4 regions of the Marinobacter halotolerans genome follow, and region 4 is predicted to be linked to each of the others. Evidence: predicted binding sites of a transcription regulator. Region 4 holds the regulator's gene; each other region holds the start of a gene.
The links. Region 4 encodes sigma-54, which starts transcription at its own class of promoters, with help from an activator protein. Its sites were predicted from a motif close to ANTGGCATNNANNTTGCTNT; they were not measured.
Positions count from the first base shown of each region.

Region 1: the regulator sigma-54 is predicted to act here: its motif matches at 2,164-2,183, upstream of flgB (flagellar basal body rod protein FlgB).
Region 2: the regulator sigma-54 is predicted to act here: its motif matches at 1,298-1,317, upstream of flgA (flagellar basal body P-ring formation chaperone FlgA).
Region 3: the regulator sigma-54 is predicted to act here: its motif matches at 1,899-1,918, upstream of glnA (glutamate--ammonia ligase).

Region 1 covers NZ_VMHP01000002.1:1,145,883-1,150,432, forward strand. Annotated here, with positions in the region: gene FPL19_RS15600 (flagellar hook protein FlgE) at 1-487, opposite strand, end outside; gene FPL19_RS15605 (flagellar hook assembly protein FlgD) at 514-1,188, opposite strand; gene flgC (flagellar basal body rod protein FlgC) at 1,207-1,659, opposite strand; gene flgB (flagellar basal body rod protein FlgB) at 1,694-2,098, opposite strand; gene FPL19_RS15620 (nitroreductase family protein) at 2,337-2,891, opposite strand; gene FPL19_RS15625 (adenylate/guanylate cyclase domain-containing protein) at 3,080-4,513, shown strand; gene queF (NADPH-dependent 7-cyano-7-deazaguanine reductase QueF) at 4,514-4,550, opposite strand, start outside.
Region 2 covers NZ_VMHP01000002.1:1,059,002-1,063,551, reverse strand. Annotated here, with positions in the region: gene flgM (flagellar biosynthesis anti-sigma factor FlgM) at 1-328, opposite strand, end outside; gene flgA (flagellar basal body P-ring formation chaperone FlgA) at 500-1,195, opposite strand; gene FPL19_RS15240 (chemotaxis protein CheV) at 1,346-2,278, shown strand; gene FPL19_RS15235 (CheR family methyltransferase) at 2,319-3,146, shown strand; gene FPL19_RS15230 (lipocalin family protein) at 3,150-3,698, shown strand; gene FPL19_RS15225 (cupin domain-containing protein) at 3,716-4,366, opposite strand; tRNA gene FPL19_RS15220 (tRNA-Ser) at 4,535-4,550, shown strand, end outside.
Region 3 covers NZ_VMHP01000003.1:60,884-65,433, forward strand. Annotated here, with positions in the region: gene FPL19_RS16880 (DUF4124 domain-containing protein) at 1-223, opposite strand, end outside; gene glnA (glutamate--ammonia ligase) at 344-1,747, opposite strand; gene typA (translational GTPase TypA) at 2,197-4,008, shown strand; gene pip (prolyl aminopeptidase) at 4,116-4,550, shown strand, end outside.
Region 4 covers NZ_VMHP01000001.1:263,629-268,178, forward strand. Annotated here, with positions in the region: gene FPL19_RS01140 (KdsC family phosphatase) at 1-90, shown strand, start outside; gene lptC (LPS export ABC transporter periplasmic protein LptC) at 87-677, shown strand; gene lptA (lipopolysaccharide transport periplasmic protein LptA) at 661-1,224, shown strand; gene lptB (LPS export ABC transporter ATP-binding protein) at 1,202-1,927, shown strand; gene FPL19_RS01160 (RNA polymerase factor sigma-54) at 2,086-3,624, shown strand; gene hpf (ribosome hibernation promoting factor) at 3,658-3,966, shown strand; gene ptsN (PTS IIA-like nitrogen regulatory protein PtsN) at 4,091-4,550, shown strand, end outside.

The DNA of each region.
Region 1 (4,550 bases), on a different contig from region 4:
AATCTAGGTTGAGATCGGACTGTAATTCAGTGGTGCGACGTGGCGCCAAGTTGCCGGATTCAATCTGCAGGTCACCACGAACACCGGACAGGTTGCCGTCTTCATCTGCCGTAAAACCCTGGAGCCGCATGTTCTGGTTGTTGGTGATAAACCCTTCTTTATCGAGGCCAAACTGCCCAGCGCGGGAATAGCGAACTTCGCCACCGTTGCTTAGCGTAAAGAAGCCGTCGCCGTTGATAGCCATATCAAGGCCGCTATCAGTGAAGCTGATGTTGCCCTGACTGAACGATTGCTTGACGTCCTGCACCCGCACACCATCGCCAATATTCGCGTTGCCGGAGCTAAGAAACCCGCTGGCGTAGAGATCGCCAAACTGGGCCTTGCTGCCCTTGAACCCCACGGTACTGGCGTTCGCAATATTATTACCGGTAACGTCAAGATCAACCGACGCTGCCCTTAATCCACTAAGACCCGTGTTAAAAGCCATACTTCACCTCTTGATCTGTTCCGGTATTAGTTAATCTGTTGAACTTCAGACAGGGCGATCGAGCCCATGCCTGCCAGATTTAGCGTGACACTGCCACCCTGCCCCAGCGACACACTGTCAACGTTCGCACTTACCATGGTGCCCAGCTGCTGCTGGCCATCCGGGTAGGAGGCTTCGGCAACAATCCGGTAAGGCCCGGGCGGCAAACTGTTGCCGTTACCGTCCTTGCCATCCCAGTCGAACCCGGCAACCCCCGGCTGCTGTGCTCCCAGATCCATCTGTCGCACTCTTTCACCGGCGCTGTTCTCGATGGAAACCCGAAGCCCTGACGTAGTGGCCGGCACCTGGACGTTACCGGAGATCTGTCCCTCCGGGCCCAGAATGCCGATCTGCGATGGCGCCAGAACCGTTCTGCCAACCATTGCTGAAGCCTGCAGTGCCTGGGTTGACCGGAACTGACTGACGACGTCATCAACGCTGCCGGAAAGCTTCTGCATCTCTTCAAGAGAGCTGAACTCCGCCAGCTGGGAAATAAATGCTCCGTTATCCTGGGGCTTGAGCGGATTCTGATTCTTGAGCTGGGCAATCATCAGCTCCATGAACTCGTTCTTGCCAAGCGCATTCTTGTCGCCGGCCTTGTCCTGGTCCAGCCGGTACTTGCTCAGCACATCCGAGGCGTCTGTCGGGTTAATGACACTCATAGGGAAATCCTCGCTCGATTATTGCTGACCCAGGGTCAGGATGCGCTGCATCATGGTCTTGGCGCTGTTCATGATATCCACGTTCATTTGGAAGCTACGGGACGAGGACATCATGTCTGCCATTTCCTCAACCACGTTGACGTTGGGGTAGAAAACATAGCCGTCCTCGTTAGCCGCCGGATGGTCGGGCTCGTAGCGCATCTGCAGTTCGGCGTTGCTTTCCACAATGCCGTCAACCTGGACACCGGCTCCCGGCCCTTCGCGCTCACTGGCAAAGGCCAGATTCTGTTGGGACGGATTCATCAGGGACTGCTGAATCGCGGAGAAAACCGGCTTGCGAGCCCGATAGGTCTCATCGGTGCTGGAACTTGCGGTTTCCGCGTTGGCGATGTTGGATGCGGTCGTGTTCAGTCTCAGTGACTGGGCCGTCATGCCGGAACCCGCGATGTCGAAAATGTTACCCAGAGACATTGTCATGCTCCCTATTCAAAAGATCGCGGTCCGATTACTGACCGGAAATGGCCTTCTTCAGCCCGTTAATTTTGCCGTTGAGAAACTCAAAACTGGCCTGGTAATCCATGGCGTTGCGCATGAACCTTGCCTGCTCCTGCTGGGCATCCACGGTATTGCCATCGACTGATGGCTGATGCGGGACGCGGTACAGCAGTTCACTGGGCATTCCCGTGGAGCCAGATGACGTATCCATGTGGCGCGCGTGGGTTTTTTCCATACCAACCCCGCCCATAGCATGCTTCGCCTGGTCCACCATCGAACTGAAGTCGATGTCCCGCGCCTTGAAGCCCGGGGTATCAGCGTTTGCAAGATTGTTGGCCAGCACCTCAGCACGCTTTACCCGCGCATTCAGTGCCTGTTCGTGAATTCCCATTGCGCTGTCGAGGGAGATCGCCATAATTCCTCCAGATCCTGAGCATACCGGCAGAGTTGTTGTTGCCGGTTTTCCGCTTTGAAGAGGTCAAAGCAAGCAGGATGCCAGTTTGGAGATTATCCCCGGTTGTTGATCCGGGGCCGCCCGGGACGGGCGTTTCAGGGCGTACTTATAAGAACAAGACGGGGTTTGGCGGCAAGCTGGCAGGATAGCCAGCGGGCAGAAGCGGCAATAGATTTCCCCAGGGTGGCCTGGGGCAAGATCAGCCCGGCCAGCGCTGCACAAAGCTGGCCTGGTCGGGCCTTGGCACGGCGGCTTTTTCACTGGCCACGGTTCCCACATACAGAAAGCCGGTAATCAATTCGTTACTACCCAGGCCAAGGCCAGCCGTTACGGTCGGATGGTAGGCCATGGCACCGGTCCGCCACATGCCACCGAAACCGGCAGACTGAAGTGCCAGCAGCATATAGCCCAGGCCGACCGCCGCAGACATCGTCTGCTCTAGCTCCGGCACTTTCGGGTGGGACTGATGGCAGGCAATACCGACAATGACCATCGGAGCGCGCAGTGGAGACTGCAACAATTTGTTCCGCTCTTTCTCTGTTGCGTCCGGCCCGCAGGTTGAAGCAAAAAGCTCACCCAGGGACTTCAAGCCTTCACCTTCTACCACCAGATAGCGCCAGGGTCGAAGAAGAGCGTGGTCTGGCGCGCGGGCCGCACAATCAAAGGCCTGGCTCAAAGTTTCGGGGTCGGGTGCAGGTGCTTCCAGCCTGGGTTCGGAAGAGCGTTTCAGAAGCGCATCTATTACAGCCGTCATAGGATCTCTCTATTGCCGTTGCCAGAGTGTTTATTATGCCCTGCCTGATCGCAAAGCATGGTTTATTATGTGAATTGTGACACAAACTGTTTACTGTTAGTCTTTAGTCGTAGTCTATTAATAAATAGTGAAGTAAGAGAAAACTTCTTCTAATAAAAAGACTGTTTTTCGGCCATGTCAGACATTGAATGATGAACGCACCTGTTGAGCTCCGGAGCGCCAGCTCCAATACAAGCAAAAGCGCTGTTCTGGACTCTCAGAACAACCCGGTGGCCATACCGCCGATGCCGGACTATAACGGCAGAATTCTGGCCTATACCGCCACCGGAAGCGTCATCGCAGCCGGCCTGGCCCAGGGGCTGTTCGCCGGCTGGATGATATGGACCCTGGTTGCCGCCCTGATCTGGCCCCACGTTGCCCACCAGTTAACCCGTCGTACTTTTCTGCGCCATTCAAATCGCATCCGACAGAAAATGCTGCTAGTGGACTGTGCCATTGGCGGCGGGTTTATAGGAACCATCGGTCTGGTGGTCATCCCGTCTATATCCGTTCTGCTGATGCTGATGTTCAGCTGCCTGATCATCGGTGGTGTGCGCCAATGGGTCTTCGGCAGCCTGATCACCATTGCCGCCGCCGGAGCGGCCGTATCGGTTGTCGGGCTTGCACCCTCACCCCAGTCGCCTTTGCTGACCAGCATCATCGCGATTCTGGCCACCGGGTGCTACATCTGCGTGACCGCCTTCTATTCCCATCAGCAGGCCCGTGCGCTGATGCTGGCAAAGACCCAGATCCAGAACCAGCGGGAACAATCGATTGCGCTTTCCCACAAGCTGTCAAAGTACCTTTCGCCCCAGGTCTGGCAATCCATCTTTACCGGCGAGCGGGATGTCCGTCTTGAAACCCAGCGTAAAAAATTGGCGGTTTTTTTCTCCGACATCAAGGGCTTTACCGAACTCTCCGAGGAAATGGAGCCGGAAGCCCTGACCGAGCTGCTGAACCACTACTTTAACGAAATGTCGGAAGTAGCCCTCAAATACGGCGGCACCATCGACAAGTTCGTGGGTGATTCCATCATGATTTTCTTTGGTGACCCCACCAGTGAAGGCCAGAAACAGGACGCCCTTTCCTGCGTGTCCATGGCCATTGATATGCGCAAGCATATGAAGATCATGCGCCAGAAATGGAGAAGCCAGGGCATCAAAACGCCTCTGGAGATCCGCATGGGCATCAGCACCGGCTACACCACCGTTGGCAACTTCGGCGCCGAAAACCGGATGGATTACACCATCATCGGCAAGGAAGTGAACCTTGCCAGCCGGCTGGAATCCCTGGCCGAACCCGGAGAGATCCTGATTTCCTACGAGACCTTCTCCCTGATCAAGGACCGGATCATGTGCCGCGACAAGGGCGAAATAACAGTCAAGGGCTTTGGCCGCCCGGTGCCCATCTATGAAGTGGTGGATTTCCGGCGCGACATGGGGCCCCACCGCAGCTTCCTGGAACACGAACACAGCGGCTTCGCCATGTATCTGGATTCGGACAAGATCACCGAAAAAGAGCGGGAATCCATTCTTCTTGCCCTGGAAGACGCCGCCGACCGGCTGCGTCGCGAGGAAGAATAATTACTGCCGGATCAACCGCGGACCGGGGCTGGCATCC
Region 2 (4,550 bases), on a different contig from region 4:
ACCCGAAAATGCTTTCATCCATCTCAAGCATTTTCTGGGCCAGCTTCTGCGCATCTACCTTGTAGGAACCATCTTCGAGTGCCGCTCGAATCTGTTCGATGCGCTCGTCGTCCATTTCCGGAAAGTCGGCGAGTTTCTGTTCGAGCTGCTTCAGATTCTTTGCCTGGCTGCTCAGATTAACATTCTCACCACGGGCACTATTGGAGGCCTGGGACTTGGCTTGCTCTGTTCCAGCCTGGTTGGGGGCTTGGGAGCCGGACGCCTTGTCCGCTGATGGCCGCTGAGTGTTGACCTGGCCGGGGCCAATTCCATTAAAGTCAACTGACATAATCATACCTGCTTCGCTGTCTGGCCATCGGAATGGCCCTAAAAGTTTATATCTTTTTAACGGCAGATCCCGAAAGACCTTTAGTACAATCTTTCAGAATGTAACACATTCGGGATTAACACTCTGAATAGCGGCAGAAACTTGCCGGTTCCGGCAAACCACTGCCTGAGGTTACATGTGTATTTTAACCTGCCCGGGGGCAATAATTCTTGCCCGTACGGTGCGTGCGCTGGAAAGATTCTCCACCATCACCTGCTCACCGATGCTGCCACTGCCGAGGGCCTTGCCACGGGATCTGACGGAAAAGCCTCCCGATTCCGCAGAGATAACGACATGATCTCCCCGGGAAACGGCTTCCGGAGCCTCAAGCAGGCTGGCGGTGAACACGGTTCCACTATTTACACCGCGGCGCATTTCCATGCCAATCAGTTGTTTTGCGTCCCGTATCGGGTCTCGCAGGGTTGAGTTCAGCTCAATCGACCGGGTAGTTATTGCAGCTTCGGTAATTCTTTCGCCACGGGCCAGGGGCCTGGCTGCAACCAGTCCCTCGCCGCGAATAGTCAGCGTGACCGGCAAAAACATTCTCCAGGGACGTGCGCCTTCGCAGGAAACCAGCAGGGAAGGGTGTGTTGTGTCCCAGGGGTCGCCACTGAACGATACGGCCGGTGATGTCTTGCAGGTCGCCAGGGAAAGCCGCGAATCCAATTTTCCAATACTGTGGTTAACGGTATAGCCTTCGGCGGCCTGTTCTTTAGCAAAGGCTTCAAGGAAACGCTTTGCCGACGTGTGTATCTGTTGCGCGGATGAGGTCGAAGCGCTGGCGAGCGTCGCGGTTAACAAATAGACAAAGAAAATGATGATGCGCATATGCTTCGGTTTGTCCTATGCTGTCACTAATACGGTAAAGCCCTTGGTTGGCCGCCATTTATCTGGCGCCGCTTTGCCTCTGGCAGGCCTTTAAACAGAATTTGAGCAAGATGTATGCCGCCCCCGGCACATATGCGAAGGAGAACAAGAATGGCAGGGGTTCTAGACAGTGTTAATCAGCGTACCCAACTGGTCGGTCAGAACCGGCTCGAGCTGCTGCTGTTCCGGTTAAAGGGGCAGCAGGTATACGGTATCAACGTATTCAAGGTTAAGGAGGTACTGCAGTGCCCGAAGCTGTCTTCGATACCGAATAGTCGAGCCATGGTTAAAGGGGTGGCGCATATTCGTGGCGAGACCATTCCGATCATCGATCTTGCCATGTCGATCCGCCTTCCCGGCATTTCCCAGCAGGATCTGAGCACCAGCTTTGTGATCATTACTGAATACAACCGCAAGACCCAGGGGTTCCTGGTGGCCGGCGTCGACCGGATCGTGAACATGAACTGGGAAGACATACTCCCGCCGCCCAAGGGTGCGGGAAGGGACGTTTATCTCACAGCTGTGACCCGCATTGATGAGAAGCTTGTAGAGATCATAGACGTTGAGAAGATTCTCTCGGAAGTGGCGCCCCTTGAAGCAGACGTTACCGATGAACTCCGGACCCGAAGTGAAAGCCGTGCACCCGGCCTGCTGCCAGTCCTGGTGGTCGACGATTCATCAGTTGCACGGAGACAGATTGAACGGTGCCTGACCGCTATTGGCATGGAAGTGATCACCAAGAACGATGGTAAGCAAGCGCTTGATTTTCTCAAGGAGATCACGGCGGACGGCTCCAAAGCGACAGACCATTTATCGCTGATTATCTCCGATGTCGAAATGCCGGAGATGGATGGGTACACTCTCGTCACGCGCTGCAAAAGTGATGATGCAATCAAGGGCGTGTACATCATGCTGCATACGTCCCTGAGTGGCGTGTTCAACAAGGCGATGGTGACCAAAGTCGGGGCCGATGATTTCATGGCCAAGTTCAGCCCTGATGAGCTCGCTGAGCGGGTGATGGAAATCGTCGACGGCCAGCAGTGAGCCTGACGTCAAATTCTGACTCATCCACAATCGGGTTTCGATGAAAGCTGAAATAACGCCACAGGAATACGAATCCTTTAAATCGTTTCTGCAGGAGGCATGCGGCATCCTGCTAGGCGAAAACAAACAGTATCTGGTGAAAAGCCGATTGCGCCGGATCATGGAGGAGCATGAACTGTCGACCCTGGGCGAGCTTCTGGAGCGCATCAAACGCTCGGGGCGAAGCAACCTGAGGGAAGTGGTCATCGATGCGATGACCACCAATGAGACGCTCTGGTTCCGGGATAATCACCCGTTCCGGATACTGCAGGAAAAACTGCTACCCGAGTTTGCCGACAAAAAGTCGAGCCAGTCTCTACGGATATGGTCCGCAGCAGCATCCACAGGTCAGGAACCCTATTCGGTGGCCATGATCATTGAGGAATTCCGTCGCCAGCGTCCCGGAAAGCTCCGTGACGTCAAAATTACGGCAACGGACATTTCTAAAAGCGTGCTGGAAGTGGCTCGAAGTGGTGAATACGAGATGATCGCCATCGGCCGCGGACTGTCTCCTGAGCGGCAGAAGCAGTTTTTCACCCCCTCATTGAGCGGAAGCTGGCAGATCAAGTCCAATATCAAGAGCATGGTGGAGTTTCGGGAGCTCAACCTGCTTGAGCGGTACATGCTGGGCAAGTTCGACATTGTGATGTGCCGGAACGTACTGATCTATTTTTCAGCCGAGCTGAAGAAGGACATCCTCACGCGGATCCATGCCACGCTGAACCCGGGTGGCTACCTGATTCTGGGTGCGTCTGAATCTCTCAGCGGGCTGCCGCATCTTTATGAAATGGTGCATTGCAGCCCGGGAATCATCTACCGGAAGAAGTGACCTATGAAACTGTTACGCCTGGGCGTTCTGCTGTCTATGGTTCTGTTGGCAGGTTGCACCGGTCTGCCGGATGGCATTGAGCCGGTCTCGGAGCTTGATCTGGAGCGGTACAAGGGCACCTGGTACGAAATTGTCCGGCTCGACCATTCCTTTGAGCAGGGCCTTTCCAATGTCACGGCCGAATACTCTTTGAACCCGGACGGCAGTATTGCCGTTATCAACCGTGGTTATTCCTCGGAAGAGGGCGCCTGGCAGGAGGCAGATGGCCATGCGGTGCCTGTTGAGGATTCGGCAGCAGGTCACCTGAAAGTCTCTTTCTTCGGTCCGTTTTACGCCTCCTACGTCGTGTTCAGGCTGAACGAGGACTATCAGACCGCTTACATCACCGGCTACAATCGGGATTACCTCTGGCTACTGGCCCGCAGCCCCCACGTGGATGATGAAACCATTGAGGATTTCAAAGCAGTAGCCAAAGCGAAAGGCTTTGATCTCAGCGAGCTTATTCTGGTGGACCAAAGCCGCAACATCGGCAAAGGCCCGGCCGCCGACTGATACTTCGTGCCTTCCATTCAGAAGGGAAGATGCCCGGTTTTCACCCATATGACGGTTTCCTCGTCTACAAACGGGTGGTGCTGGCTCAGATGGGGGCTGCGGATCCAGGTGCCTGCGGGATAGCGCCCGTGTTCATCGCAGAATTCGCCAGACAGCACCAGAATTTCCTCCCCTCCAAAGTGTCTGTGAGGCTGGAACCGTTCCCTGGCTGGCCATTTCACCAGCGCAACGTGCTCCTGCTCGAATTCATGCAACGGCATCACCTCCAGGCCTCCCTGACCGGGCAGCCAGGAGGTAGCCTGGGTGTTCAGCCGCACGGTATTGAAGTCGTTGGGGTTGAACTGATGAAGCTTCACGAACAGCAGGCAGCCTTCAACGCTGAAAGGCGAATGACCGCTGCCGGGAGGGTTGCGCAGATAGGTACCGGGCCCGTAGTCACCGGTTTCATCTGAAAATACCCCCTCCAGAACCATAATTTCCTCGCCCAGAGGGTGCTCATGCCGCGAGAAGCGGGCGCCGGGTTCGTAGCGCACAATGCTGGTTGCATGACCGCGCTCGGCTTCCTCCCGCGCCAGAGGTTTGCGTAGAACCCCGCCCGCCGGGCTCGGCGTCCAGTCCATTTCCTGGCTACGCACAACGACCTTCTTTGTGAAATCCATATTGAGCAATTCAAAGCCCTCCACCTGGCTGACTGCTTTGGATGTTTATCTCAAAGTGTATACGCAGACAACCGTGAAACCATGCCAATGAAATTGAAGGTTGCTAAAAGGCCGTAAAACGATTAGAGTTTGCGACCTCAAATGAGCGACAAGTGTGCTGATTTGAAACAGTTTAAAGGAGAGGTGGCCGAGT
Region 3 (4,550 bases), on a different contig from region 4:
CTACTTTTTCCCGCAGTTCTTCCGGCTCGCGAACGGCTTCCGGTTTCGGCAGCGTAATGGTGGTAACGGGTTTGACGTCCACGCGTTCAACCGGAGCATTGCCGGATGGCTCGTCCGTATAGGTCACATTGCCCTGGGCGTCCACCTGCCGGTAGATATCGGCTGAGACAGGAGCAGATAGCAATACTGCGATGCCGGTTACAAGAGTGAGCCTGCGCGTCATACGACCAACCTTTTGTTGATTTTCTTCGATTATCGGTGTGGTGGTGCTGGTTTTCAATCCTGCAATAACAAAAAGCCCCGCACAAGCGGGGCTTCAGACTACAGTTTCCGGCTAAAGCAATTAGCAGGAGTAGTAGAGGTCGAACTCAACCGGATGGGTTGTCATGTTCAGACGCTGAACTTCAGAGCGCTTCAGTTCCACATAACCGGCGATCATGTCTTCGGTGAAGACACCGCCGCGGGTCAGGAACTCGTGGTCCTTCTCGAGCGAGTCCAAGGCTTCTGCCAGGGTCTCTGCAACGGTCGGGATGTTAAGCGCCTCTTCTTTCGGCAGGTCGTACAGGTCCTTGTCCATGGCATCGCCAGGGTGGATCTTGTTCTGGATGCCGTCCAGGCCAGCCATCATCAGGGCAGCGAAGGCCAGGTACGGGTTCGCAGACGGATCCGGGAAGCGTACCTCGATGCGACGTGCCTTGGCGCTGTTTACCCAGGGGATACGGATAGAGGCGGACCGGTTACGGGCAGAGTAGGCCAGCATTACCGGAGCTTCGAAGCCTGGAACCAGACGCTTGTAGGAGTTGGTCGACGCGTTGGTAAAGGCGTTGATCGCAGTCGCGTGCTTGATGACGCCGCCGATGTAGTACAGGGCGGTTTCGCTCAGGCCGGCATAGCTGTCGCCGGCGAATACGTTTTTGCCGTCTTTGGCCAGAGACATATGGACGTGCATACCAGAACCGTTGTCGCCAACCACTGGCTTGGGCATGAAGGTAGCGGTTTTGCCATAAGCGTGAGCCACGTTGTGCACGCAGTACTTGAGGATCTGAACTTCATCCGCTTTCTTGGTCAGGGTGTTGGCGCCAACGCCGATTTCACACTGGCCGGCTGTGCCCACTTCGTGGTGGTGTACTTCGATTTCCAGACCCATGGATTCCATGGCAGCACACATCGCGCCACGCAGGTCGTGCAGGCTGTCTACTGGCGGAACCGGGAAGTAGCCGCCTTTAACGCCAGGGCGGTGACCAATGTTGTTACGCTCGAAGTCGTCGCCGGATACCCAGGCGGCTTCTTCAGAGTGGATTTCGTACATGGCGCCTTGCATGTCGACTTTCCACTTCATGGAGTCGAATACAAAGAACTCGGGCTCAGGGCCGAACAGTGCGCTGTCCGCGATACCGGTAGATTTCAGATATTCTTCCGCGCGACGTGCAACAGAGCGGGGGTCTCGCTCATAGCCCTGCATGGTCGAAGGCTCGACGATGTCGCAGGTCAGGTTGAGGGTGGTTTCCTCGGTGAACGGGTCCAGAACGGAAGTGCTGTCGTCCGGCATAAGAATCATGTCGGATTCGTTGATGCCTTTCCAGCCAGCAATAGACGAGCCGTCGAACATCTTGCCGTCAGCGAAGAAGTCTTCGTCGACTTCAGAGGAAGGCAGGGTCACGTGCTGCTCTTTACCGCGGCTGTCGGTGAATCGAAGGTCGATCCATTTGACTTCGTGTTCTTTGATCAGATCAATCGTTTTGGACATTGTACATGCTCCGTCTGTTATCCCGCCGGGCGGGCCATTTCTGTGTAGATGCGTGCCGGATCGTTCAGCATTACTGAAGCCCGATCTTTTTCAGGTCTGGCAGCTTATCAAAAGCTATCGCCAGTTACCTACAAATTCGGCTGCTGGAATCGAAGCAATAGGCTTGCCAATTTCTGCTACAGGTGTGCTAAGTGCGCCAGAACTGCGCAATCAGAGGGGTTTCGGGCGTTTTTAGAGCGAGCGCACCAATCTGCATCCCGCTTTCGCCCTGTTGTGGTGCGTTAGTTTGGTGCAGATTTGCTGACAATGCACCAATTAAGAGCAAACGGTTTTCCTCTCAGCTTCGTATCATTGTTCATATAAACATCACTCCTATTGCTATATACTGCGCGCCACTTATTTTCACCCCATTTTTCACCCCCGTTGGTGCATTCTGCAGGAATAAAGTTGTGATTGAGAAACTTCGTAATATCGCCATTATCGCCCACGTTGACCATGGCAAGACCACCCTCGTCGACCAGTTGCTGCGTCAGTCCGGCACGCTGGACCGCAAAGAGCTCGAGAGCGAGCGCGTCATGGATTCCAACGACCAGGAAAAGGAAAGGGGCATTACCATCCTGGCCAAGAACACGGCGCTTAAATGGCACGACTACGATATCAACATCGTGGACACCCCCGGCCACGCGGATTTCGGCGGGGAAGTCGAGCGGGTCATGAGCATGGTGGACTGTGTACTGTTGGTAGTTGATTCCATCGACGGCCCCATGCCCCAGACCCGCTTTGTGACACAGAAGGCTTTCGCGGCCGGTTTGCGCCCGATCCTGGTGGTTAACAAGATTGACCGCCCCGGTGCCCGGCCCGACTGGGTTGTGGATCAGGTGTTCGACCTGTTCGATAACCTGGGTGCCACGGACGAGCAGCTGGATTTCCCGATTGTATTCGCCAGCGCCCTGAACGGCATTGCCGGTATGGACCACGAGAAACTGGACGACAACATGGACGCTGTATTTCAGTCCATTGTTGACCATGTGCCAGCCCCGAACGTTGACCCGGACGGCCCGTTCCAGATGCAGATTTCCCAGCTGGATTACAGCAGCTTCCTGGGTGTAATCGGTATCGGACGGATTGCCCGCGGCAAGGTGAAGACCAACTCGCCGGTCACCGCGATTGGTGCCGACGGCAAAAAGCGTAACGGCCGTATCCTCAAGATCATGGGCCATTCCGGACTGCATCGCGTCGAAGTCGATCAAGCTCAGGCGGGCGATATCGTCTGCGTCAGCGGCATGGACTCGCTGTTTATCTCCGATACGCTTTGTGACCAGTCCAATGTTGAGGCTCTTCCTCCGTTGACCGTTGACGAACCCACCGTTTCCATGACCTTCCAGGTGAACGATTCCCCGTTTGCCGGCCGAGAAGGGAAGTTTGTGACCAGTCGGAACATCAAGGAGCGGCTGGAAAAAGAGCTGCTACATAACGTTGCGCTGCGCGTGGAAGAAGGTGAATCGGCGGACAAGTTCAAGGTTTCCGGCCGTGGTGAACTGCACCTGTCGGTACTGATTGAGAATATGCGCCGTGAAAACTTCGAGCTGGCGGTGGGGCGCCCGGAAGTGGTGATCCGCGAGATCGACGGTGTGAAGCAGGAGCCCTACGAAAACGTAATCGTGGATATCGAAGAGCAGCATCAGGGCCCGGTGATGGACCAGATGGGTCTGCGCCGGGGTGATATGACCAACATGGTTCCGGATGGCAAAGGCCGTATGCGCCTGGATTACACCATCCCGGCCCGTGGTCTGATCGGCTTCCGCAACACCTTCCTGACCATGACCTCCGGCAGCGGCATACTGACGTCCACCTTCAGCCATTACGGGCCCATCAAAGTGGGTGACGTGACCAGTCGCCAGAACGGTGTGCTGGTCTCCATGGCCACCGGCACGGCGCTGACCTATTCTCTGGAAACCCTGCAGAGCCGCGGCAAGCTTTTCCTTGACCCGGGCCAGGAAATCTACGAAGGACAGCTTTGTGGGATCCACAGTCGGGAAAACGACCTGGTGGTCAACCCCACCAAGGGTAAGAAGCTCGATAACATGCGCGCTTCCGGCAAAGACGAAGTAATTGCACTGGTGCCGCCCATCAAGCATACCCTTGAGCAGGCACTGGAGTTCATTGACGACGACGAGCTGGTTGAAGTGACGCCCAAGTCACTGCGACTGCGTAAAAAGCTGCTCACTGAAAACGAGCGTAAGCGCGCCAACAAGAAGTAACAGGCAGCCGTTGGCTGACTAATAAAAGGGCAGATCCTGAGAAGGTCTGCCCTTTTTTTGTGCCAGTCAGCTAGACTTTCCTTACATCCTCTTTCACGGAGCGTCTGATGCTGACCCTCTATCCTGAAATCAGTCCCAATGCCCAGCACCGGATTGCGGTGGATCCGCCCCATGAACTTTATATAGAAGAAAGCGGTAACCCGGAGGGGATTCCTGTTCTGGTGGTGCATGGCGGGCCGAGAGGCGGCTGTGAGGATTCGCACCGGCGATTTTTCGATGCCGAGCGCTATCGCATCATTCTGATGGACCAGCGTGGCGCTGGTCGGTCCCGGCCGCTGGCAGAACTTGAAGGAAACACTACCCAGGCGTTGGTTGCGGATATGGAAGTGGTGCGCAATTTTCTGGGCATTGATCGATGGATCCTGTTTGGCGGAAGTTGGGGCTCGACACTTTCACTGGTTTACGCTCAGGCTCACCCGGAGCATGTGTCTGGCCTGGTGCTCAGGGGTATATTTCTGTGCCGGCCCCAGGACATCCAGTGG
Region 4 (4,550 bases):
CTGCTGCTGTTGGCCCAGGGAAAGCTGGACACTACCTTGCTTCCCTACCAGCAAGAAGATCAGATGCAGAATCAGGGATCGGATCAATGACCCTGGAAACCCTGATTCGCGGCCCAAAAACCCGGGCGCTGGCCCTGGTGGCGGTGATCGCGGCCCTGATCGTCATGCTCTGGCAGAGCGACGAACCTGTGCAGCCTATGGAAGCCGCAAAACTGCGGGGCGAAGCCGAGCCGGACGCCTTTGTGGTGGGCGGTCAGTTCCTGTCATTCAGCACCACCGGCCAACTGGCCATGCAAATAAAAAGCGAGCGGATCGAGCAATTTGAAGAAGACAGCATCTTCCGCATGCAACAGCCACGCGCCACACTGTTTGGGGAATCCGACGGTGCCACCTGGAAGCTGGAAGCGAAACAGGGCAGACTTCTTGAGACGCAGGGAATGATGTTCCTGACCGGTAACGTCGACATTACGCGGCTGTCGGATGAACGCGGCCCCCTGTCGCTCTCAACCGAAACGCTCACGCTGGACAACGAAGAACGCACGGCCTATACCGCTGACCCGGTCAGAATCAGCGATCCGCTCGGCATTACCCGCGCGACCGGCATGAAAGTCTGGATTGACGAACGCATACTCGAACTCAACGCTCAGGTGGAAGGACGTTATGAGCCCGGTAAATAGACATACACGCCGCAATCCCGGCATTCTGTTTTACCTTGTGCTGATGCTGTTGGCACCGCCGGTGGCTGCGTTCAATCTGGAGTCGGATACCCCCATCCGCGTCACTGCCGACACGGCCCGCCTGGATGACAGCAAGGGCGTTGCAACCTATACCGGTTCAGTAGAGATGACCCAGGGCGACATCCGCCTGACGGCCGAACGGGTCACCGTTACCCGAAGTGAGGAAGGCGTGAGCCGGATTCAGGCTTCAGGCCAGCCGGCCAGGTACCGGCAACCAGCCGTCGAAGGCCAGGGAGAAACCGATGCCCGCGCCCTGGAAATCCAGTGGTCGGCGGAGGACAACCGGGTCACTTTCAGAGGCGAGGCTGTGATTGAGCAGGGCGGAAACCTTTTTCGCGGGCAGGTCATTCATTATGATAGCGCCGAACGTATCGTGACCGCCGAGGGCTCCGACGAGTCCGGTGGTGGCGACGGCCGGGTGGAAATGGTTATTCAGCCACGCAGCACTGACAAGAAGGGACCGGATGGCAGTTCTGAGAGCCAGTAATCTGGCGAAAAGCTACAAGCAGAAAAAAGTGGTCATCGACGTCTCGTTGGAAATCAGAAGTGGCGAGATAGTCGGCCTCCTTGGCCCCAACGGCGCCGGCAAAACCACCTGTTTTTATATGATTGTCGGGCTTGTACCCGCCGACAACGGCCGCGTGACCATCGACAGCAAGGACATCACTCCCCTGCCCATGCATGGCCGCGCGCGCCAGGGCATCGGCTATCTGCCCCAGGAAGCCTCGGTATTTCGCAAACTGACCGTTCGCGACAACATCATGGCTATTCTGGAGACCCGATCAGAGCTGAAACGCAGTGAGCGGGAAGCCAAGGCCGAAGAACTGCTGGAAGAGTTTCACATCAACCACATTCGCGACAGCGTTGGCATGGCGCTGTCAGGCGGTGAGCGCCGGCGGGTGGAAATCGCCAGGGCCCTGGCCATGGAGCCGGCCTTCATACTGCTGGACGAACCCTTTGCCGGCGTAGACCCTATTTCCGTCAGCGACATCAAGCAGATTGTCCGCCACCTGAGGGACAAGGGCATAGGCGTTCTGATCACCGATCACAACGTGCGCGAAACCCTCGACATCTGCGAGAACGCCTACATTGTCAGCGGCGGACATATTATTGCCTCCGGCAACGCTGAGCAGATCCTCGCCAACCAGCAGGTCAAGGAAGTTTACCTTGGTAACGAGTTCAGGCTTTAGTATGAATCCCCGTGACAACAGGCACAGCAGCCAATTGTTTTGCCATCCGCAAGCAAGTACACTCGGCAAAGAACTTGCTTGGTATGGCAAGTTGCCAACATACATAGAGTTTTTGTCAACGCCTTGCACCTGAGAGACCGAGTGACGGACCCTGAATCATGGTTATGAAAGCCTCATTACAATTAAAGATGGGCCAGAGCCTGACCATGACGCCCCAGTTGCAACAGGCCATCCGCCTCTTGCAGCTTTCGACGCTAGACCTTCAGCAGGAAATCCAGCAGGCACTGGAATCCAACCCCATGCTGGAAACGTCCGAGGAAGAGGATCAGGTCGGTGATACCGCGGAGTCCGAGCGCGATGAACAGGACGCGGCGAATAACGAAGAGCACACAGCCAGCGCCGCGGAAACCGAGGCCTCCAGTGATTGGGACGAATCGGAAAACGGCCCGGACTGGGCATCGGAAACCGACAGTCCCGACACAATCCCGGATGACCTGCCCGTCGACACCGCCTGGGACGATATCTATCAGTCAGCTCCTGCCCCGGCCGCCCGAAACGACGACGAAAACGACCACGACTTCGAGACCCGCAACTCCCCGACCGAAACCCTGCGGGATCACCTGGAATGGCAGCTAAATCTCACACCACTGAGTGAGCGGGATCAGGCCATCGCCCACGCGCTACTTGATGCAGTGAACAACAACGGCTACCTCACCTCGCCACTGGAAGAAATCCACTCCGGCATGGTCGAGGAATCGGACGAAGACCCGCTGGAGCTGGACGAAGTCGAAGCCGTGCTTCACCGTCTGCAACATTTCGATCCGCCCGGTGTTTTCGCCCGGGATCTCCAGGAATGTCTACTGATCCAGCTGAATCAGCTCCCGCCCGATACACCCTGGTTGGCCCAGGCCAGACTGGTCATCACCCACTACATCAACCTGCTTGGCAACCGGGATTACGCGCAGCTTCTGCGGCGCAGTCGCCTGAAAGAAGATCAGCTTCGGGAAGTTCTGGCGCTGATCACGGCGCTGAATCCGCGCCCGGGAGACACCATTGATCAGGGCGAACCGGATTACGTCATCCCGGACGTCATTGTCAGGAAGCACAACGAGCGCTGGCGCGTGGAACTCAATCCTGAAATTGCCCCGCGCATTCGTGTGAATGCCAGCTATGCTTCACTTATCAAGCGTGCAGACAGCAGCGCCGACAACACCTACCTGCGGGATCAGCTGCAGGAGGCAAAATGGTTCATCAAAAGCCTGCAAAGCCGTAACGAAACCCTGCTAAAGGTGGCAACGCGTATTGTCGAGCACCAGCAGGGCTTTCTTGATCATGGCGAAGAGGCGATGAAACCGCTGATTCTGTCGGACATTGCCCAGGCGGTGGAAATGCATGAATCCACCATATCCCGGGTAACCACGCAGAAATACATGCATACCCCCAGGGGCATTTTTGAGCTCAAGTACTTTTTCTCAAGCCATGTCAGTACTGACGAGGGCGGCGAATGTTCCTCGACCGCCATACGGGCAATGATCAGGAAACTGATTTCAGCGGAAACGCCGAAAAAGCCATTGAGCGACAGCAAAATTGCAGCCATGCTAGGGGACCAGGGTATAAAAGTGGCCCGACGGACAGTGGCCAAGTACCGCGAGGCAATGCACATTCCTCCATCCAACGAAAGAAAGCGACTGGTGTAGGACTCACCCGTTCGCAGACAACAGGAGACGCCAATGCAACTCAATATTTCAGGCCATCACGTAGAACTGACTCCCGCACTGAAAGATTACGTTTCCGGAAAATTTGAAAAGCTAGAGCGTCACTTTGACCATATCAGCAACTGTCAGGTGACCCTTGAGGTTGAGAAAGTGCGGCAAATGGCGGAGGCGACCCTCCATGTGATTGGCGGTGAGATTCACGCAAAGGCTGAGAACGAGGATATGTACGCGGCGATTGACGCCCTGGTAGACAAGCTGGACAGACAGATACTCAAGCACAAAGAAAAGAATGTAGACCGGATGCACGGCAACGGCGCCCGCTAGGCAGACCGAAACCTGCATGTCACTAATCGAGCTGCGGCGCTGACTTACAAGCCATTGGCCTACTCGCCACCGGCTTTGAGTTGAAAGGTGCCGCAGCCTTTTTTTACGGAACTGACGTCGATTCATGACCGACACAACCCTGACCATCGAGAACATTCTCGCCCCGGAACTGACACTCTGCAGGGTGCCGGCCTCCAGTAAGAAGCGGGTAATGGAAACCATCGCGGAACAGATTCAGCACCGCGATGAAACCCTCAGCGACGCCCAGATATTCAATAATCTGGTCTCCAGAGAGCGACTGGGCAGCACCGGCATTGGCCAGGGTATCGCCATCCCCCACTGCCGTCTGGACGGGCTGGACCACGTCGTTGGCCTGCTGATGACACTGGAGGAAGGTGTCAGCTTCGATGCCATCGACAACCAACCGGTGGATCTTGTGTTTGCCCTCGTCGTACCGAAAGAGGCAACCAGTGAACACCTCGAGCTGCTGAGCCAGATTGCCGAGAAGTTCAATGATCGCGCCTTCTGTGACCATCTGCGTCAGTGTACGGATGGAGAAACGCTCTACCGGCAGATGCTCGCCG